2 regions of the uncultured Agathobaculum sp. genome follow, and region 1 is predicted to be linked to the other one. Evidence: predicted binding sites of a transcription regulator. Region 1 holds the regulator's gene; the other holds the start of a gene.
The links. The regulator HrcA, encoded in region 1, represses chaperone genes, less so after heat shock. The targets are predictions, from matches to a motif close to TGTTAGCACTCNNNNNNNNNGAGTGCTAACA.
Positions count from the first base shown of each region.

Region 2: ABGT74_RS08805 (co-chaperone GroES) is a predicted target of HrcA. The motif match lies at 2,370-2,400, and genes of this name have one in related genera.

Region 1 is NZ_CAWVCU010000116.1:6,749-17,782, reverse strand. Features, by position in the region: gene ABGT74_RS10785 (flavodoxin family protein) at 1-268, shown strand, start outside; gene ABGT74_RS10780 (citrate/2-methylcitrate synthase) at 433-1,800, shown strand; gene ABGT74_RS10775 (NAD(P)-dependent oxidoreductase) at 1,830-2,696, shown strand; gene dnaJ (molecular chaperone DnaJ) at 2,764-3,912, opposite strand; gene dnaK (molecular chaperone DnaK) at 3,990-5,834, opposite strand; gene grpE (nucleotide exchange factor GrpE) at 5,880-6,428, opposite strand; gene hrcA (heat-inducible transcriptional repressor HrcA) at 6,459-7,505, opposite strand; gene ABGT74_RS10750 (Gfo/Idh/MocA family oxidoreductase) at 7,813-8,832, shown strand; gene ABGT74_RS10745 (Gfo/Idh/MocA family oxidoreductase) at 8,886-9,890, opposite strand; gene ABGT74_RS10740 (ABC transporter permease) at 10,088-11,034, opposite strand, start outside.
Region 2 is NZ_CAWVCU010000095.1:54,927-65,960, forward strand. Features, by position in the region: gene ABGT74_RS08795 (oligosaccharide flippase family protein) at 1-1,019, shown strand, start outside; gene ABGT74_RS08800 (class I SAM-dependent RNA methyltransferase) at 1,129-2,268, shown strand; gene ABGT74_RS08805 (co-chaperone GroES) at 2,443-2,727, shown strand; gene groL (chaperonin GroEL) at 2,756-4,381, shown strand; gene ABGT74_RS08815 (sugar ABC transporter ATP-binding protein) at 4,640-6,133, shown strand; gene ABGT74_RS08820 (ABC transporter permease) at 6,148-7,095, shown strand; gene ABGT74_RS08825 (sugar ABC transporter substrate-binding protein) at 7,165-8,136, shown strand; gene ABGT74_RS08830 (response regulator) at 8,269-9,852, shown strand; gene ABGT74_RS08835 (histidine kinase) at 9,863-10,681, shown strand; gene ABGT74_RS08840 (hypothetical protein) at 10,688-11,034, shown strand, end outside.

The DNA of each region.
Region 1 (11,034 bases):
ACTGTGTACGCTGCGCCGTTCGGGCGGCATGGAGACCTATCAGCAGCTGCTCGGCCTGATGGACGCAATGGAGATGGTGCTGGTTACCTCGGATTACTGGAATGCCGTACATGGTGCCGACATCGGTGAGTGCAAGCAGGATATTGAAGGTGTGGAAGTGATTGAAAAGCTCGGCCGCAATATTGCATGGATGCTTAAAGTGATTGATAAGGCAGGCATCGCTCCGCCGGAGACCCATCACCGCACTATGTTTAATTACATCCGTTGACAGAAAAAGGGAAGGCATGGACGGCCTTCCCTTTTTTGATAGGTTAACGAAATAAAATTCACAGATTATTCACAGGATGTAACCGAATTGACGTTGAAGCCTTGCGTATTTCCCGATACAATATATACATGGGATAGTATATACTGGAAAGGGATGGATACTATATGACGGTAGAACACGATATTTTGCAGGTCACGCCGCGGATCGAGGGGTTGGCGGCGCTTTGCGCAAGACATGACCGGATAGAGGCGTCGCTGTATAAAGAGTACGATGTCAAGCGCGGTCTGCGTGACCTGAATGGTGAAGGCGTGCTTGCGGGGTTGACCAACATATCAGATATCATCTCCCAAAAAGAGGAGAACGGGGAACTGGTTCCCTGTGACGGTGAACTGTATTATCGCGGCATCAAGATCAACGATTTGGTGCAGGGCTTCATACGGGACGGACGCAAGGGCTACGAGGAGGTTGCCTACCTGCTTCTTTTCGGTGAACTGCCGGACGCTGTGCGGCTGAGCGATTTTAAAAACCTGCTGGCGCAGGGACGTACGCTGCCGACGAATTTCACGCGCGATGTCATTATGAAAGCACCGACGCATGATATGATGAACAGCCTTTCCCGCAGTGTGCTGACGCTGGCATCCTATGATAGCAATGCGGATGAGATCACACTGCCCAATGTGCTGCGGCAATGCCTTATGCTGATTTCAGTGTTCCCGATGCTTGCGGTCTATTCCTATCATGCGTATAATTATTATGAGCGCGGCGAAAGCATGTATATTCACTATCCGTCGGACAGCTTATCCACGGCATCCAATTTCCTGCGTATGCTGCGTCCGGATATGCAGTATACCCCGCTGGAGGCCAGTGTGTTGGATTTGGCGCTTGTGCTGCACATGGAGCATGGCGGCGGCAATAACTCTTCGTTCACCACGCATGTGGTCACTTCCTCGGGAACAGATACCTATTCTGCCATTTCAGCGGCGCTTGGTTCGCTCAAAGGGCCGAAGCACGGCGGCGCCAATTATAAGGTTGTGCAGATGTTTGAAGATCTGAAGAAAAACATCACGGATACGACCGACGAAGAAGCGGTTGCGGACTATCTGAGCCGTCTCCTGCGCCGGGAGGCGTTCGACCGCAAGGGTTTGATCTATGGCTTGGGTCACGCGGTTTATTCGATCTCTGATCCTCGTGCCGAGGTATTCAAGTCCTTTGTAGGGCAGCTGGCACATGAAAAGGGCAGGGATGCGGATTTTGCGCTGTACTCTCTGGTTGCGCGGCTCGCGCCTGAGGTCATTGCGCATGAGCGCCATATCTATAAAGGCGTTTCGGCAAATGTCGATTTTTATTCGGGCTTTGTATACTCCATGCTTGGCTTGCCGCCTGAACTGTATACGCCGGTGTTTGCAATCGCCCGTATCGTAGGCTGGAGTGCGCACCGACTGGAGGAACTGGTCAATACGGACAAGATTATTCGTCCGGCATATCGCTGTGTGCAGCCGCCAACCGGCTATGTGTCGCTAAAAGATCGTTGATGACAAAACTATAAACGGGAGGAAGAAAAATGAAGTCAATCGGATTTATCGGCGTTGGTGTGATGGGGCGCTCCATGGTCAAAAATCTGCTCAAGGCAGGATATGAGGTGGCGGTTTATTCGCGTACCAAATCCAAACTGGAGGATTTTCTCAAAGAGAACAACGTCACATGGTGCGATTCTGTGGCGCAGTGCGCGTCGGGCAGAGATGCTGTTATCACAATGGTGGGATACCCGAAGGATGTGGAGCAGGTTTATTTCGGACAGGAGGGCATCCTTGCGGCCGCTCAACCGGGTACGTATTTGATTGACATGACAACGACCGACCCCAAACTGTCCGTTCGGATTTACGAAGAAGGCACAACAAGCGGCCTGCATACGTTGGATGCGCCGGTTTCGGGCGGCGACACGGGCGCGAAGAACGGCACGCTGTCTATCATGGTCGGCGGACAGGAGGACGATTTCAAGGCCTGTCTGCCGCTCTTTGAGGCGATGGGCAAGCAGATCGTTTATGAAGGCCCTGCGGGTGCGGGACAGCATACCAAGATGGCCAATCAGATTGCGATTGCAGGTACGATCGCGGGCGTCAGCGAAGCGCTGGCATACGCCGAGCGGGCAGGATTGGATACGCAGAAGATGCTGGACAGCATTTCCAAGGGCGCAGCTGGTTCGTGGCAGATGGAAAACCTCATGCCCAAGATGATGCGGGAGGACTATGCGCCCGGATTTTTCCTCAAGCACTTCATCAAGGATATGAAGATCGCACAGGGACAGGGCTTTGGCTCGTTGCCCGTACTCGAGCGCGTCTGCACGATGTATGGCGATTTGGAAGCCGAGGGCTTGGGTGATTTGGGCACACAGGCGCTCATCCGCTATTATCGTGGCAATAACGAGTAAAATCTGAGGGAAACAAACAAAGGCTCGGAACCGAATGGTTCCGAGCCTTTGTCTTATATTGCGGTGCTCAGTCGATATCGAGTGCGTCTTTCACCTTATCCCAAAAGCCTTTGCGCTTACTCTGGTTGTCATCGGTAGAGGATTCTTCAAATTCCCGCAGCAGCTTTTTCTGTTTTTCGGACAGATTTTTCGGCACTTCAATGCTTACACGGACGTACTGGTCGCCACGGCCACGGCCGCTCACATTCTGGATGCCCTTGCCCTTCATGCGGAATACCGTGCCGGTCTGCGTGCCTTCCGGCACTTTGTATTCCACGCGACCGTCGATAGTCGGCACCTGCAAGGTATCGCCCAGCGCTGCCTGCGTAAACGAGATCGGAATATCGACGTAAACGTCCTGTCCCTCACGTGTGAAAATCGGATGCGGACGAATGGAGATCGTCACAAACAGATCGCCAGCCGGGCCGCCGTTGATGCCTGCATTGCCCTGACCGCGTTGCTGGATGGATTGCCCTTCATCAATGCCAGCCGGGATATTGACCTTGAACTTGCGCGTCTTGCGCACACGCCCTGCGCCATTACACTTGCTGCACGGTTTTTTGATGATCTTGCCGGTGCCGCGGCAGTTCGGACATGCGCCCTGCGTCTGGAACATGCCAAGCGGCGTGCGCTGGGTTTGCGTTACGGTGCCGGTACCGCGGCAATTCGGGCAGGTCTCGGCGCTCGTGCCCTTGGCTGCGCCCGTACCGCCGCATTCGTCACAAGACTCGATGCGGTTGACGGAAATCTCTTTTTCGCAGCCAAATGCGGCTTCCTCAAACGAGAGGATAATGTTCTGCCGGATGGATTCGCCGCGCTGGGGGGCGTTGCGGCGCGAACTGCGTCCGCCGCCAAAGCCGCCGCCGAAGAAGGAGCCGAACAGGTCGCCCAGATCGCCCATGTCAAAGCCACCGAAGCCGCCCGCACCTGCGCCGCCGCCATAGCTCGGATCGACGCCCGCAAAGCCAAACTGGTCATATTTGGCGCGCTTATCCGCATCGGACAGCACTTCGTATGCCTCGTTGACTTCCTTGAATTTATTGGCAGCCTCCGGATTGTCTTTATTTAGGTCAGGGTGGTACTTGCGGGCGAGACGACGGTAAGCTTTTTTCAGCTCGTCCTCACTTGCGCCTTTCTGTACGCCAAGCACCTCGTAATAGTCTCTTTTATCAGCCATTGTGATCCCTCAAATAATGGAAAATAGCATGCCGCAGGGCGGAACGGTTTCCGTTCCGCCCCACGCGGCATGGATAATTACTTGTTCTGATCGTCGTCCTTGACTTCGGTGAAGTCTGCATCGACAAAATCGCCCTGCGGGCCGCCCTGTGCGCCTGCCTGACCACCCATGTTCGGATCGCCCTGCGGTGCCTGCTGCTGATAGATCTTGCCAGCCAGATCGCTGAACTTCTTAGAGAGGTTGTCGGTCGCCATCTTGATCATCTCGGTATCCGTGCCCTTGAGCGCTTCCTTAACCTTGTCGATCTCAGCCTGTACGCCGCTCTTTTCGTCTGCGGACAGCTTATCGCCCAGATCGGTCAGTGCCTTTTCAGACTGGAATACCAGCTGCTCAGCGTTGTTGCGAATCTCAACCGCTTCCTTGTTTTTCTTATCCTGCTCAGCATACTGCTCAGCCTCGTGCATCGCCTTATCGATCTCTTCCTGAGAGAGGTTGGTCGATGCGGTAATGGTGATCTTCTGCTCCTTGCCGGTGCCAAGATCCTTAGCCGATACGTTTACAATGCCGTTGGCGTCGATGTCAAAGGTAACCTCGATCTGCGGTACGCCGCGCGGAGCTGGAGCAATGCCATCAAGCGTGAAGCGGCCAAGCGTCTTGTTGCCGGCAGCCATTTCGCGCTCGCCCTGCAGCACGTGGATCTCAACGGACGGCTGGTTGTCAGCCGCGGTGGAGAAGATCTGGCTCTTCTTGGTTGGGATGGTGGTGTTGCGCTCGATCAGCTTGGTGCATACGCCGCCGAGGGTCTCGATGCCGAGGGACAGCGGGGTAACGTCGAGCAGCAGTACGTCCTTGACTTCGCCGCCAAGTACGCCGCCCTGAATGGATGCGCCGATTGCAACGCACTCATCCGGGTTGATGCCCTTGAAGCCTTCCTTGCCGGTGATGCCCTTAACGGCTTCCTGCACGGCCGGGATACGGGTCGAGCCACCAACCAGCAGAACCTTGGACAGGTCGGAAGCAGACAGGCCTGCGTCGCTCATTGCCTGACGAACCGGGCCCATGGTGCGCTCAACCAGATCAGCAGTCAGTTCGTTGAACTTTGCACGGGTCAGCGTCAGTTCCAGATGCTTCGGGCCGGTCGCATCTGCGGTGATATACGGCTGGTTGATCGAGGTCTGGGACATGCCGGACAGCTCGATCTTTGCTTTCTCAGCAGCTTCCTTCAGGCGCTGCATCGCCATCTTATCGTTCGACAGGTCAATGCCGTTGGACTTCTTAAACTCTGCCACCATCCAGTCGATGATGCGCTGGTCGAAGTCATCGCCGCCGAGGTGCGTATCGCCTGCGGTGGACAGTACTTCCAGAACGCCTTCGCCAATGTCGAGGATGGAAACGTCGAACGTGCCGCCGCCAAGGTCGTAAACCATGATCTTCTGCTCGGATTCCTTATCAACGCCGTAAGCCAGCGCAGCTGCGGTCGGCTCGTTGATGATACGCAGCACTTCCAGACCTGCGATCTTGCCAGCGTCCTTGGTTGCCTGACGCTGGGAGTCGGAGAAGTAAGCCGGAACCGTGATGACCGCCTGCGTTACCGGCTGGCCGAGGTAGGCTTCTGCGTCTGCCTTGAGCTTCTGCAGGATCATTGCGGAGATCTCCTGCGGGGAATAGGGCTTGCCGTCAATGTTGACGCGGTAATCCGAGCCCATGTGACGCTTGATGGAAATAATCGTGCGATCCGCATTGGTAACAGCCTGACGCTTTGCAACCTGACCGACCATGCGCTCGCCGTCCTTGGAGAACGCAACAACAGACGGGGTCGTGCGTGCGCCTTCCGCGTTAGGGATAACGACCGCCTCGCCGCCTTCCATAACGGATACGCAGGAATTGGTAGTACCTAAGTCGATACCGATGATTTTGCCCATGATTGATAGCACTCCTTTATGATAACTGTGTATTTTACAATGTGATTAGTTGGCCACCTTGACCATTGCATGGCGGATGACCTTATCGCCGATCTGAAAGCCCTGCTGGAACACTTCGGCAATTTGGTTTTCGCCAAACGCTTCATCCTCCACATGCATTACAGCGTTGTGGAAATTCGGGTCGAAGGCCGTGCCTGCGGATGCCTCGATGATCGTGACATTGATGCTTTTGAGGCTTTCGACCAGCTGGGTCATGGTCAGTTCCACGCCCTTTTTGTATTCCGAGTCTGCGGTTTCTGCTTTGATCGCTCGTTCGAGGTTGTCATAGGTCGGCAGCAACGCCTTCACCGCGTGGCTGACCGCATCGTTATAAGACTGCTCGCGTTCGCGTTGGCTGCGTTTGCGGAAGTTGTCATATTCCGCAGCCATGCGCAGGAAACGGTCATTGAGATCGTCGAACTTGGCTTTCCAGTCCTCGGTGGGCTGTACAGCTGCCTCTTCGCTTACGTTGTTTTCAGCAGCGGTTTCCGCTTCCTGTTGCGCAGCCGCCGTCTGTTCCGCTTCGGCAGCTTCAGGCTGTTTCTTTTTGCTCATATTGTTTTGATGCCTCCATTTGCAGGGAAATCAGGAATTCCCGTCTTTTTCATCCAAAAAGGTTTCCGCAATCAGCTTGTTCAGCCCCTTTGCGAAGCGGCTGAGCTGCGCGGACAACTTGGCGTAATCCATTCGGGTCGGTCCAACAATGCCGATCGCACCTTGTCCGATGTGGCCGATATCGTATTTTGCGTAAATCGCGGAAGTTTCACGCAGGGGATTTGCCCCGTTTTCCGGTCCGATAAAGAACTGGATTCCGTCGATCTTGCGTGTGGCCGGCAGCAGATGCTTCCGGTCGTCCTCCATGTAATCGAGCAGCGCCTGCGCTTTATGCAGGTCGCGATACTCGGGGAAACGCAGCAGTTTGTTGGTGCCTTCCAGAAAAACCTTTTGGTCGCTCAGCTCTTCAATCAGCTCTGCAATGTATTCGGCAACCGGTGCCAGCAGCGCGGAAAGGCCAGCGGCGCGGCGCACAATGTCGAAGCGTTCTGCCGTAATATGGCTAAGCGGCAGGCCGGTCAAGGTTTGGTTGAGCACATAAGTGAGCAATTCGGTTTCGTCTTTGGAAACATCGGCCATTGTGCGCACCATTTTATTTTTGACCGTGCCGGAATCTGTAACAACCACAATGACAAAGTTCATTTTGTCCACCGGGATGATCTCAAATTGTCGTATGGAAATTTGGGTCAGCGCCGGGGTGATGGCAACAGATGCATAATTGGTCAGGCTGGAGATCAGCTTGCCGGCCTCTTGGATGAGACGGTCAAGCTCCCGCACCTTGGTCTGCATCATGGTTTGCAGCGGTGCGTCATCCTCGCCGGTGTCCGTCGGCAGTTCCATCAGCTCATCCACATACAGCCGATAGCCTTGCGGAGAAGGAATGCGTCCGGCAGAGGTATGCGGTTTTTCCAGATACCCCATTTCCTCCAGTTCACTCATTTCGTTGCGAATGGTGGCGGAAGAAAAGGGGAGGGAATGCCCTTCGGTCAGTGCCTTGGAGCCAACCGGCTCGGCAGTGCGAATATAGTCACCGATGATTGCTTTTAGGATTTGCTTTTTTCGCTCGGACAATTCCACCGAACCTGACTCCTTTCTGTTCGGGTTTAGCACTCATCCTTCCTGAGTGCTAAACTTAATTTACCACCCCACGGCAGCAAAGTCAAGTGCCGTTTATGAATATTTTGTTAAATGATGCACCTGTTTTTGTCACATGGCAGAGGGGAGTGCCAATGTCGGAAAGTGGACTGGAGAATCCAGCGTGGAGAATCCAGCGTATTATGTTTGCTTTTCAAACGGTAAAATGATATGATAGTATATGGAGAAAAACGGCAGTCGGCCGTGAGAGAGAGAAATATATTCTCAGAAAAGAAGGAGACAAAATCACATGAAAGAAGTAAAAACCGGTATTGTTGGCCTGGGCCGTCTGGGCGCAGTGCATGCGGAAAATCTGGCGTTTAAGATCCCAGGATGCCGATTGGTTGCTGCGTGTTCGCTGGAACAGAAAGATCTGGATTGGGCAAAAGAATATCTCAAGGTCGATTTTGTAACAACCGATTACAAAAAGATGGTAGATGAGGCGGATATTGAAGCCGTGGTTATCGTTTCCTCCTCGCCGGAGCACTGCTGGATGATCGAGTATGCGCTGGATGCTGGCAAGCATGTATTCACGGATAAGCCGCTCGGCTGCTCTCTGGAGGAATGCAAGCGTGCGGAGGCTGCGGTAGAGCGCCACCCGGATAAGGTGTTCTTCTTAGGATTTATGCGTCGTTACGACCCGTCTTATGCAGATGCAAAGGCGAAGATCGACGCCGGTGAAATCGGCAAACCCTATCTGGTCAAAGCAACTGGTCTGGATCCGGAAGCGCTGGTTGAGAGCTGCATCAAGTTCTCCAAGACCTCGGGCGGTATCTTTATTGATGCGGCGTCGCATGACATCGACTTGATGCGCTGGTTCCTCGGCGGCGAGGTGACTGAGGTGTATGCGGCAGGCACAACGTTTAAGCATCCCGAATTTGCTGAGAATGGCGATACCGAGACCGGCATGGCAATGCTCAAGTTCGATAATGGTACGGTGGCGTTTTTGCATGTCGGCCGTACAGCGCCGCATGGTTATCACACCGAAACGGAAATCGTTGCGACAGATGGTCATATCCGCGTAGCTGGCGTGCCGTGGAAGGATCGCGTCATGGTATACGACCAGTACGGCGCACGGCAGGAGATCATCGAAAACTTCCCGCAGCGCTTCGCAGAAGCGTATCTGTTGGAAATGGTAGATTTTATTGACTGCATTCAGAAGGATCGTAAGCCGGAACTGACCGTATATGACGGCACCAAAGCAACGGTTGTCACCTATGCGATCACGGATTCTTTCCACAGCGGCAAGGCTGTCAAAGTGGAATATTGATTGGTCTATTTATATAGCAGCAGCCCCGCGCTTGAGCGCGGGGCTGCTTTTTATCATTTATACAGATCAGGCTTATCCATCATTTCAATGGGGAGGAATTGACCGGTGCCGCGCGAACGGTTGAGCGCATCCGCCGCAACGCAGGCAGCATAGCCATCCCAAGCGGACGGACCAGTCGGGCCACCTGCAGCCAACGCTTTGACCCATTCGGTCAACTCGATATCATAGGCTTCGATGAAGCGATCCTTCCAGTCGGTCAGGATGGGGAAGGAGCGGGTTGCGTTTGCGCGTTTGACAACAGCATACGGGTCAGGGAGATTGACCGTGCCTTTTTCGCATACAACCTGACACTGAATATCATAGCCGTAAGCATCGGCAACCTGCACTTCTACGTCAATACGTGCGCCCGACTGGGTTTCGAGCAGCACGATCTGTGGATTATCGTAGCCCTTGGTTGAGCAGGCAGACTGCCGTACCTTGAGCACTTGTCCGTTTGCATATTCATCGGAAAGCAGCCAGCGGCAGATATCCAGCTCATGAATGGCAACATTGGATACGCCCATTTCGGTCTGGAAGCCGTCCGGCTGGGACACGTTGCGATGGCAAGCATGGATCATCAGCGGTGCGCCAAGTTCGCCGGAGTCAATGATCCGCTTCATTTCGGCATAGCCACGGTCATAGCGACGCATAAAACCGACCTGTACCAGGCGCTTGCCGTGAGTCACTTCTGCTTGGATGATTTTTTCGCAGTCAGCTGCGTTTTGTGCAAGCGGCTTTTCACAGAACACATATTTACCGTGCTTGAGACATTCTAGAACATAACCAGCGTGACTGGGATCAGAAGAAGCGATAAGGACGGCATGTACTTCGGGAGCGGCGATCAGTTCTTCGCCGGTTGCGTAAGCGCGTAAGCCTGCGTATTGCGCTGCGGTTTTGCGAGCAGCTTCTTCCAAATAATCGGCGCAGGCGACAACCTGACAGCCGGGAACCAGATCGTGCAGGCGGCGGATATGATCGCGGCCAATGGCGCCGCAGCCGATCACACCAATATTCAACATGTAAAATCTCTCCTTTGGAAGTAAATTAAAAAACAACAAAATAATATGACAATAAAGTGAAACAGGATTCAAGAGAAAAGATGACTTTTGGCAAAAGTGCAGGACAGCCTATTCGCATCAAGAAACAGGCAATAGAGGCTGTGAAGTGGAAAAGGCTGCCGCAAACGGCAGCCTTTTCAGTGTATGAAAATGAGTAATTACTTTGCGGCCAGACGGCGAGCCTTTGCTTCCATATGCTCACGAGTAACGTCGAGCAGAACGGCGCCGATGATAACCAGGCCGAGAACCAGGTTCTGTACTGCCGAGGAAACGGACAGCAGCGAGAAGCCGTTACGCAGAACCGCGATGATCAGCGCACCGAGCATGGTGCCGATCATGGTGCCCTTACCGCCCATGAAGGACGCGCCGCCGATGATGCACGCTGCGATTGCGTCGGTATCGTACGGCTGGGTTGCGTTAACGCCGTTGCAGATGCCGGAACGGCCGATCGAAACGATACCAGCCAGCGCCGCCATGAAGCCGGACAGCGCGTAGCAGAAGGTCAGCACGTTTGCAGAGTTGATACCGGACAGGCGAGCTGCTTCCGGGTTGCCGCCGCAGCAGTAGATCGAGCGGCCCAGCGAAGTGCGGGTCAGCAGGATGTGCATGATAATGTAGATTACGATAACAACGATGAAGCTAACAGGGAAGCCGCCAACCGTAGCGGAGCCGAGCCACATGACACCGTCCAGACCGGAGAACGAAACCATCTGGGAACCAGTTACAATTAGTGCTGCACCCCAAAGTACGTTCTTCATACCAAGGGTGGAAACGAAGGGGTGGGGCAGGTGCAGGCGGGTCAGCATCATGCCGTTGATCCAGCCGATCAGCGTGCCGGCTACAATCGCAACAATCAGCAGCACAACCGAATTGGTCATGCCCTTCTGTACCAGCATACCGGCAAGGCAGGCGCAAAACGTTGCGTTAGCACCAACCGAAAGGTCGATACCGGCGGTGATCAGGCAGAGCAGCATGCCGGTGGAAACCAGTGCGTTAAACGATGTCTGCTTGAGAACCGACATCAGGTTGGAATACTTGAAAAAGTTGGGCGATGCGATCGTCAGTACGATGCAAAGGATCAACAATGCGCCGAACGTACCAGCAT
Region 2 (11,034 bases), on a different contig from region 1:
ACGGCACCATTGCCATGTTGATTTTTGTTGGCATGGTAGTCAGCGAGGTATTCAGCGCTGCTTTTTTGAGTTTGCTCTTTCGAAATTGGAAGACACCGGGTATTCATCATGTGCGGCTGGATTATGAAACTGTGCGTCAATTTTTCTTTATTGCACTTCCGGTTTCAGCATCGGCGCTTTTGGGCAATGCAATCAGTTCAGCAGGATCGATTCTGTTACCGAAACGGCTGATGGTTGCCGGCATGAATTACGAACAGGCGTTATCTGCGTTGGGTGTTCTGTCCGGCATGGCAATGCCGTTATTGCTTTTGCCTATTGCGTTGGTCAGTTCGGTTTGTACAGCATTGCTGCCTGCGGTGACAGCCGCGCAAGCCACAGAAAATAACAAACGGGTGCAGGCATTGGTAGGTAGGGCTATCACGACAGTAGGGCTGATTGCCGTACCGGCAACAGCGGTTTTGATTCCGCTTGCGCCAAAACTTAGTATGCTGTTTTTCGGGCAATCGCTGAGTGCACCCTATGTTTCACTGTTAGGAGCGACCGCAGTGATTTGCTATTATCAAATGGCATCCGGCAGCTTGCTCAATGCGATTGGCTTGCAGCATTGGAATGTAGTGGTTTCGGTAGGGGCGGAGTTGTGCCAGGTAATTCTGATGTACCGATGGTGTGCGTTGCCTTGGCTGGGGATCTACGGCTATCTGATTGCCATGTTGATGACTGGACTGATAGCATTTATCCTGAATTTTATCATTCTGTACCGAAAAGTAGGTTTTTCTCTGCAACCGCTTCGACGCTTCGGCGTTCCGCTCTTTTGCGGTACAGCATTGTTTTTCTGGACGCGCATTTTTTATCAGCTATTTTCACAGATTTGCTCTTCCGATATTACCATGCTGGCGTGTACAGTGATTTGTGTTGGGCTTCTTTACATCATTGTGCTGCGTCTGATGGGAATTCGGCTTCTGCATTACTTATCCAAACGAATCGAAAAACCATATTTACCGCGCTTGCACATGTGGTAAACAGCTTGACAAATGTGTATGAAACAGATAAGATAAACACACGATATGACGGCTCCTGCCCGCGATTCCGGCAGGAGCCTTTTTGCAGGAGAAGAGGGGAGTGCATGACATGGAACTGACCATGTGTTGCCCGACGTTATTTGGGCTGGAAGGCATTGTGGCAGATGAATTGCGTTTTGGTGGCAAACTGAGCGAGGTGCATGCTGAAAATGGTCGAGTGTTGTTCGAGGGTGACGAAACAATCTTAGCATGGGCAAATCTCAATTTGCGCTGCGCCGAGCGTGTGTTGATCCGGTTGGGGGCGTTTCCGGCAAAAACCTTCGATCAACTGTTTGAAGGAGTGCGTGCTTTGCCATGGGAACAGTTTATTCCCAAAGACGGTGCTTTTCCAGTGAAGGGGCATAGTTTGAATTCGGCGCTGCATTCGGTACCGGATTGTCAGAAAATTATTAAAAAAGCAGTGGCATCCCGTCTGGAGGCGCATTACCATCAGAACTGGTTTGAGGAAAGCGGCGCAAAATATCAGATTCAGTTTGCCATTATGCGTGATACCGCAGAACTGTATCTGGACACTTCGGGCAGTGGGTTGCACAAGCGCGGCTATCGTGCGAACAGTAATGCAGCGCCGCTGCGGGAGACACTGGCGGCTGCGTTGGTGAAGCTCGCGCGCTGGCGCGGGAGAGAGCCGTTCCTCGATCCGTTTTGTGGATCGGGTACCATAGCGATCGAAGCGGCAATGATTGCTCAGCGGCGCGCACCTGGTTTGATGCGCGCATTTGATGCGGAAAAATGGCATTGCTTTGATGCCTCTGTTTGGCGTCAGGCACGAGAAGATGCCCTCGGCATGGCGGATGGCGGCGCGCGGTTTGACATTGTCGGCAGCGATATTGATCCGGCTTGTGTGCAGTTATCAATGGAAAATGCACGCAAAGCAGGCGTTGCCAATACGGTGTTTTTTGAGCAGGCAGATGCGACAAAGCGGGATTACGCACAAAGCGGTGTGATTATCGCCAATCCACCGTATGGCGAACGGTTGCTGGATTTGCAGGAAGCGGAGGAATTGTATCAAAAAATGGGGGCTGCAATGCAAAAATCACCCATCAAACAATATATTCTCAGCTCGGATCCGCTTTTTGAACGTTGCTTTGGCAAAAAGGCCGATAAACGAAGGAAACTTTATAACGGCATGATTAAATGTGAGTTGCATATGTATTTTAAGCACTCGAAACGGGACAATGCTAATCGATAACGATATTGCAAAGTGAATTCACAAAAAATTCATAAAATTTTTGATGCTTTTTCCAAGAAACCTCTTGCCAACTGGTATGAGTTGATGTAATATAATAGTCAAGTTAGCACTCTGGTTTAATGAGTGCTAAACCATGACTTTGTTAATTTTTATTTTTCATAGGAGGCATCCGTTATGAAACTCAAACCCCTTTGCGATCGTGTTGTGATCAAGATGGTAGAAGCAGAGGAAACCACTGCCAGCGGTATCATTCTGACGGCATCTGCGCAGGAAAAGCCGCAGGTTGCGGAGATTATTGAGGTCGGCCCGGGTGGCGTGGTAGATGGCAAGGAAATCAAGATGGAAGTCCAGAAGGGCCAGAAGGTCATCACCGGCAAGTACACCGGTACTGAGGTAAAGCTGGACGGCGAGAAGTATATCATCGTTCGTCAGAGCGATATCCTTGCAATTGTTGAGTAAGAACCAGTAATTCAGGAGGTAATATATCATGGCAAAGCAGCTTATTTACGGCGAGGATGCGCGCAAGGCACTGCAGCGCGGCATTGATCAGCTCGCTGATACGGTAAAGGTTACGATTGGTCCGAAGGGCCGCAATGTTGTGCTCGATAAGAAGTATGGCGCTCCGCTGATCACGAACGACGGCGTGACCATCGCCAAGGAGATCGAACTGGACGACCCGTACGAGAACATGGGTGCGCAGCTGGTTAAGGAAGTTGCAACCAAGACCAACGATATCGCTGGCGATGGTACCACCACCGCTACTGTTCTGGCACAGGCGTTCGTCCGCGAAGGCCTGAAGAATGTTGCGGCCGGTGCAAACCCGATGGTGATGCGCCGCGGCATTTCCAAGGCTGTCAATGCTGCAGTGGAGGCAATTGCTAAGAACTCTAAGACCGTAGACGGCACCAATGATATTGCCCGCGTTGGTGCGATCTCTTCTGGTGATGACGAGATCGGCAAGCTGATTGCGGAGGCAATGGAGAAGGTTTCGACTGACGGCGTTATCACCGTCGAAGAGTCCAAGACTGCAGAGACCTATTCCGAGGTTGTTGAGGGCATGCAGTTTGACCGCGGTTACGTCACTCCTTATATGTGCACCGACACCGAGAAGATGGAAGCAAATCTGGATGATGCGCTCGTACTGATTACCGATAAGAAGCTGTCTAACATTCAGGAACTGCTCCCGATTCTCGAGCAGGTTGTCAAGTCCGGCAAGAAGCTGCTGATCATTGCAGAGGACATTGAGGGCGAGGCACTGTCCACCCTGATCGTCAACCGTCTGCGCGGCACCTTCACCTGTGTTGCAGTAAAGGCACCGGGCTTCGGCGATCGCCGCAAGGATATGCTGCGCGATATCGCGATCCTGACCGGCGGCACCGTGATCTCCGAGGAAGTCGGCATTGAGCTGAAGGATGCGACCATGGATATGTTGGGTACTGCCCGTCAGATCAAGGTCACCAAGGAAAACACCACGATCGTTGACGGCGCTGGCGACAAGCAGGCGATTGCTAACCGAGTGACTGAGATCCGTGGCGCGATCGAGCGCACCACTTCTGATTTTGACCGCGAGAAGCTGCAGGAGCGTCTGGCTAAGCTGGCTGGCGGTGTTGCAGTCATCAAGGTTGGCGCTGCGACTGAGACTGAAATGAAGGAAAAGAAGCTGCGCATTGAGGACGCACTGAACGCAACTCGTGCAGCAGTGGAGGAAGGCATTGTTGCAGGCGGCGGCGTTGCTTATGTCAACGCAATTGCAGCGGTAGAGGCGCTGGCTGAGACGGCAGAGGGCGACGAAAAGACCGGTATGCAGATTGTTACACGTGGTTTGGAAGCTCCGATGGCTCAGATCGCCTTTAACGCTGGTATCGAGGGTGCCATTGTTGTCGACAAGGTGAAGAATTGCGGCAAGGTTGGCTATGGCTTTGACGCTGCGACCGAGACCTATGGCGATATGATCGCTAACGGTATCGTAGATCCGACGAAGGTAAATCGTTCTGCATTGCAGAATGCGGCTTCTGTTGCGTCCATGGTTCTGACCACCGAGAGTTTGGTTGCTGATAAGAAGGAGCCGGTTGCTCCTGCTCCGGCAGCTCCGGATATGGGCGGCATGTACTAAGCAAAAAGGATGCTCCGAATTTAGGAGACGATTTTTTAACAGTGATTTTAGATGGCAAGCACGAAGTAAAGTGCTTGCCATCTTTTTCTTTCTTGTGTATTTTTATTGCATGGGCAGCATAGCCAAAAAATGATATATAAATTTTTACAAATTGACTTATTTGAGAAACTCCTAAAAAATACCCCCCCTCATGTGAAGAATGGAAGTTTCAGAACGTGGTAAGGCTTGATAAAATAATCACAAAGGAGGGGAGAATGCATGGAGTATATTCTGGAAATGAAGGATATCAGCAAAACATTTCCGGGTGTCAAAGCGCTAGATCATGTACAGCTTCAGATAAAAGCAGGCGAGGTACATGCATTGATGGGCGAAAACGGTGCCGGTAAGTCTACATTAATGAAAATATTAATGGGGATTTACTCCAAAGACGAGGGCGGTGAAATCCTTTTTAACGGTCAACCGTATGAAGTGTCGAATCCAAAGGAGGCTATGGATCATGGCGTGGCAATGATCCATCAGGAATTGAATCCGATTTTGGATATGTCCGTTTTTGAAAATATTTTTGTAGGACGCGAATTACGAAAACACGGCTTAGTCGACAGTAAGGCAGAAATACGAGAAGCGCAAAAGCTGATTGAAGAATGCGGCCTACATGTTTCACCGAAAGAAAAGCTCCGTAATTTGACGGTTGCACAGTGTCAGTTGATTGAAATCATTAAGGCGATCTCCATTAATGCAAAAATCATTATTATGGATGAGCCAACTGCCGCAATCACAGAACGAGAAGTGGAATTGCTGTTTGGGCATATCCGGAGGCTCAAAGAGAAAGGCGTTGCTATCATTTACATTTCGCACCGAATGGATGAGATTTTCTCTATTTGTGACCGTGTTAGTGTATATCGTGATGGGCATTACATTGGTTCCGGCGAAACAAAGGATTTGACAGAGGCGCAGCTTATCAAAATGATGGTTGGCCGTGAAATTACAGACGTTTTCCCAAAGTTGGATGCACAGATTGGTGAAGTAATTTTCGAAGCGAAAAATATTGTTCGTGCGGACAATAAGGTAAAAGGAGTTGACTTTTCTGTCCGAAAGGGTGAAATCCTTGGAATTGGCGGTCTGGTGGGTGCTGGACGCAGTGAGTTGGTCGAGGGCATCTTTGGCATGCATGAGCTATCCAGCGGTGAAATCTACGTCAAAGGTAAAAAAGTGAACGTCCATTCACCACGTGATATCATCAAAGAGGGTGTCGCGCTCATTACGGAAGATCGCAAGGTGACAGGGCTGAATTTAAGTGGTTCAGTCAATGATAACATTGCGATGGTAGCAATTAGAAAGCTGGTCAGCAATGGGTTGTACAATCAAAATAAAGCCCGCAGTGCCTCTCAGGAGTATATTAAAAAGCTGAACATTAAAACGCCTTCCGGAGAACAGATCGTCGGCAATCTCTCTGGTGGCAACCAGCAGAAAGTCGTTATTGCAAAATGGCTGCTCAATGATCCGGATATTATTATTTTGGATGAGCCGACCCGCGGTATAGATGTTGGAGCAAAGCGCGATATCTATTTGCTTTTGGGACAACTTGTGCAACAGGGAAAAGCCGTTATTATGATTTCATCGGAAATTCCAGAGCTGATGGGTGTTTGCGATCGGATCATGGTAATGTGCGAAGGCAATCTGTCTGGCGAGGTCAAAAGGGATGAGTTCTCGCAGGAACGTATCATGACACTTGCTTCGGCCATTGAGGTATAAGGGAAGGGGAAAAGATGAAAAAGACGAAAAATGCGAAAGCACTAATCAGCGAATATTTTATTTTCGTGATTTTTATTGCATTGGTTATTGTGCTCACTTGTTTGAAGCCGAGTTTTATTCAGCCGAGCAACTTGGTGAACATTTTGAAGCAAGCTTCGATCAACGGTATTCTGGCGTTCGGCATGATGTTTGTCATTATCGCAGGCGGATTTGATATGTCTGTTGGTTCCACGGTTGCATTTGCAGGCATTCTAGCTGCTATGTTGGGACAGGGGCAGTATCCGCTGGTGGTTCCGCTGGTTGTGGCAATGCTTGCAGGTCTGGCTGTTGGTGTCGTAAATGGCGTTGGCGTTGCAGTTGGTGATTTGCCGCCGTTTATTATGACGCTTGGTACCATGACTGCTGTTCGTGGGTTAGCACTTCTGACTTCCAACGGTAAGCCGATCACGGGGATTAGTCAGGAGTATAAGGCGGTTGCTGCAAATTCGATTGCTGGAATTCCAATGCTGGCAGTTTTTCTGATTATTGTCATTTTGATTTGCTCCTTCATTTTGGCCAAAACGGTATACGGTCGTCGAGTTTATGCCTGCGGTGGTAATTTGCAAGCGGCACGTGTATCTGGTATCAATACGACTATGATCCGTATTTCCACCTTTGCTATTGCTGGACTGTTGGCGGGATTGAGCGGCTTTTTAATGACTTCTCGTGTTACCATTGGTCAGCCTACCGCGGCGGAAAGTTATGAAATGGATGCGATTACCGCTTGTGTTGTCGGCGGTGTGTCGATGTCCGGCGGCGTCGGTAAACCGTGGGGGGTTGTGGTTGGATGTTTGCTGATTACAGTTATTGCGAACGGCTTGGACATTATGGGTGTATCGTCTCACTGGCAGAAGATCGTCAAAGGCGCCATCATTGTTTTGGCAGTTCTAATTGATGTTAAGGGGAAAAGCAAGAAAAACTGATTGATGTTAAGAGCGGGAGCACAAAGTATGTTCTGTTCTTATCATAAAGAAATTTGAGGAGGAAGAATTATGAGTAAAAAGAGAATCCTTGCCATGCTGATGGCCAGCGCAATGACGCTTGGCATGGTAAGCGGATGTGGCAACAGTGGGACCGATGGCTCGCAGGATTCGGATGCAAGTACAGATTCGACAGACGGCGCATACAAAATCGCATTGATTCAGCAGCATCAGACCAATGCATTCCAGATCGCGGTTTCAGAAGCCGCTGAAGAAAAGGCAGAGGAAATGGGTGTTGATTTGACCATTCTTAGTGCGGACCAAGATGCAGCAACACAGATTAGCCAGATTGAGCAATGCGTTTCTGAAGGCTATGATGCGATTCTGTTTGAGCCTGTTGATCCGGATGGACTTTGCGATGCAGCGAAAAGCGCAGCAGATGCTGGTGTTGTTGTCATCAACATCATTTCTGCCTGCACGGATTGGGAAAACTATGGTATTTCTGCGGTGTCCTACGGTGATAACGTAAAGGCCGGCGAAACCGAGATGCAGCATGTTGCCGATTTGTTAGGCGGTAAAGGCAACATTGCGATTCTTACTGGCCCCTCTGGCGATTCCGGTGGACTGCAGCGCATGGAAGGCTATGAAAATGTCCTGAAGAATTATCCGGATATGGTTCAGGTTGTTTCGCCTGCAGATTGCCAGTGGGATACGGCTAGCGCGCAGGCAACAGTAGAGAGTTGGCTGTCTGCATATGACCTGGATGCAATCATTTGCGAAAACGATGGCATGGCAGTCGGTGCAGGCAATGCCGCAGGCGCAAACAGCGGTATTATCATCACTGGTGTAGATGGTACGCCGGATGGTTTCGAAGCAATCAAGGATGGACGCATCACAGGTACGGTTTCTCAGAACGGTGGCGCTATGGCCGCAAATGCGATTGAGGCTGCGGTTACGCTGCTTTCTGGCGGAACTTTGGAGGAAAATGTTATCATCACTGATAATACCTGGATTGATGCTTCCAATGTTGCCGACTACGAATAAGGGATTTCCTTTACCAGCATGTAATTTGCGTTGGCAAACGCCAGAGAAAGTGTTATCATGAATAAGAAAAGGGAAAACGAATTCGTTTTCCCTTTTTTGATAAACAGCGTGTATTTTTACTGGGGGCGGATTATGTTACGAGTAGTCCTTGCGGACGACGAAAATAAAGTGATTTTACTCCTGCAGAAGCTGATTGATTGGCAGTCTCTTGGCTATGAAGTGGTTGGCATTGCCAATGACGGTTTGCGTGCACTGGAGTTGGTAAAAGAAAAACAACCGCACTTATTGATAACAGATATTCGCATGCCGGGTTATGATGGTATTGAACTGATCCGTTGTGCGAAGGAATTACAGCCGAAGCTGCATACTATCGTGATCAGTGGATATCGTCAGTTTGAATATGCACAGAATGCGATAAAATATGGCGTTGAGGATTATTTGCTGAAGCCGCTCAAGCAAGAAGAACTGTACGGTATTTTACTGCGCTTAAAGGATAAGTTTGGAGAAGAGGCAGCGCTTGAATTGCAATTAAAGCGCAGCGGAGAGCGACGGCAGGAGCTTTTGATAGAAGCACTTCGAGATGCGGTCAACCGGCAAAAACAATTCATTGATGCAGAACAAGCGGAAGCAGAATACGGATTTCATTTTGCACATGGAACGTATTTTGCTGCCTTGATAAAGCCTGATATTGCGAATGCAGAGCAGTATCAGGATGGTTATTCGATCATGCTGCATCATGCATTGGAAATTGTCAGAAACGAAGTGCAGCAATTAGCCGGTGAATATGCGGTTGCTACCATAAGAGAAGGAATTGCAGCAGTGGTATGTATTCCCGATTATCAGGCAGTCGCGGTTAAGCAATGCTTTACAAAGATTCGTAAAGAGATTGAAAAGCAGCGTGATTTATTTTGGAATATACGTTGCATGGTTTGCTTGGGCAGCAGAAAAACATGTTTGAAAGAAATGAATGTTTCTATGCAGGAAGCGATATGGCTTTGTTTGGATCGGCTTTGCCACATTCAGCCATGGCGTGATGCTGATGGGGAAACACTGCCTTTTGAAGAACGGTATCTCATGGATCCTGCTCAAAAGAAGCGTTTTCAGGAAGCGGCAGAGTATTTGGATAAGGAACGGTTTGAGCAGGAATTGGATGACAGCTATCGGTGCCTTTTACCGAACCAAAACTTGAATGGGCAAATGGTAGAGGACTGGTTTCAGCAAATTGTAGACGCTGCGCATTATGGCATGAAGCAAAGTGGAAATGTGGAAGATTACTTTTTGGAAACCATGCAGGAAAAGTTCTGGCGTTGTTCCAGCGTACAAGATGTTTATCTTTTGCTTCGGGATGGCATACGGCAGCAGATCCAGCGCCTATGTGAAGAAAAATCTATGCAGGAAGCGCGTCCGATCACGGAAGCAAAGCGTTATATTCAGCAGCATTATCAGGAAACCCTGCGATTGGAGGATGTGAGCAGCGCAGTCGGATTCAATGCGACTTACTTTTCTGCATTATTCAAGAAAGAAACCGGACAAAATTTTATGGATTATCTGACGGAACTGCGTATCAACAAATCCAAAGAACTACTATGTGTTGATTCCTTGTCCATTCAGGATGTGGCAGAGATGGTAGGGTATCGTGATCTGAAGTATTTTTCACGATTATTCAAAAAAGTAACCGGTGTTAGTCCATCGGATTATAAAAAGCTGTACAAGTAAGGTGATAGCATTGTCGCTGCTGAGCGGATGGAAGCTGTGGCATGCGCTGCGGCGCTATCAAAGTGAAAAAAATCTGGAAGCTGTTTTGCATATGGATTGGAGTAAAAGCCCACTTTTGAAAGTTTTTTTGGGTGATATCGAAGAACGGCTTCATGGAGAAGAAATCACAAGACTGAGGCAAAAACAAGCGGAATATCTGGCGCTGCAAAACCAGATCAACCCGCATTTCCTTTATAATGCTTTGGAAGCAATCCGCGCGGACGCGTTACTAGTGGATTGTGAGGAAATAGCTGAAACGACAGAGGCTTTGGCAACTTTTTTTCGCTATACGATATCCAATGTGCAGGAATATGTTACATTTTCAGATGAGTTGGATAATGCTGAAAACTATTTTATTATCCAGAGGTGTCGTTTTGGGGATAAGCTCTCTTTGGAGCTTGAAATGGAAAATGAAGAATTGCTGGAAGCGCGTATGCCAAAACTGATTTTACAGCCATTGGTGGAAAATGCAGTTCTGCATGGCTTGGAAGGTAAAATAGAGCATGGTACGGTACGGATTATCGTAGAGAACAGTGAACGAACATTGTTTTTACGGGTACGTGATGATGGAATCGGCATGCCGGAAGAACAGGTGGAACGGTTAAATGCACAATTTGCAGGGGATGATACCGGAACAAACATGCAGCAACGTGGTGGCATTGCACTGCGAAATGTCAATAGCCGCATACGCTTGATGTTTGGAGAAAACTATGGACTTCGTATTTTCAGTGCGGTAGGAATCGGTACAGAGTGCTGCATTACACTACCATTGCTTCCACAGGAGGACTAAGCGCCAATGAAAGAAGAATTGATTCGTGTGGAAGATGGGCGTTTTCAGAGTGAGGGCAGCGAGTACCAATTTGATCTGATGATTTCTCGAGGAGAATGCATCGGTATATATGTGGATGAACATGTTACTTCTGGTACCGCTTTTTTGGATATTTTTAAGGGATATTCGCATATCAAAGCAGGGAAGGTTTTTTTATATGGATTGCGCGCTGGTTCTATAGAGTTGGAGCGCTGGATTACGCAGAATAGCATGATTGCAGATAAGTTTCGATTCGATTCTAAAGAGCTGACTGTTTGCGATTTTGTGATTGCTTTAGGGAAACCGATACCATGGAAAAAAAGTAAATATGCAAA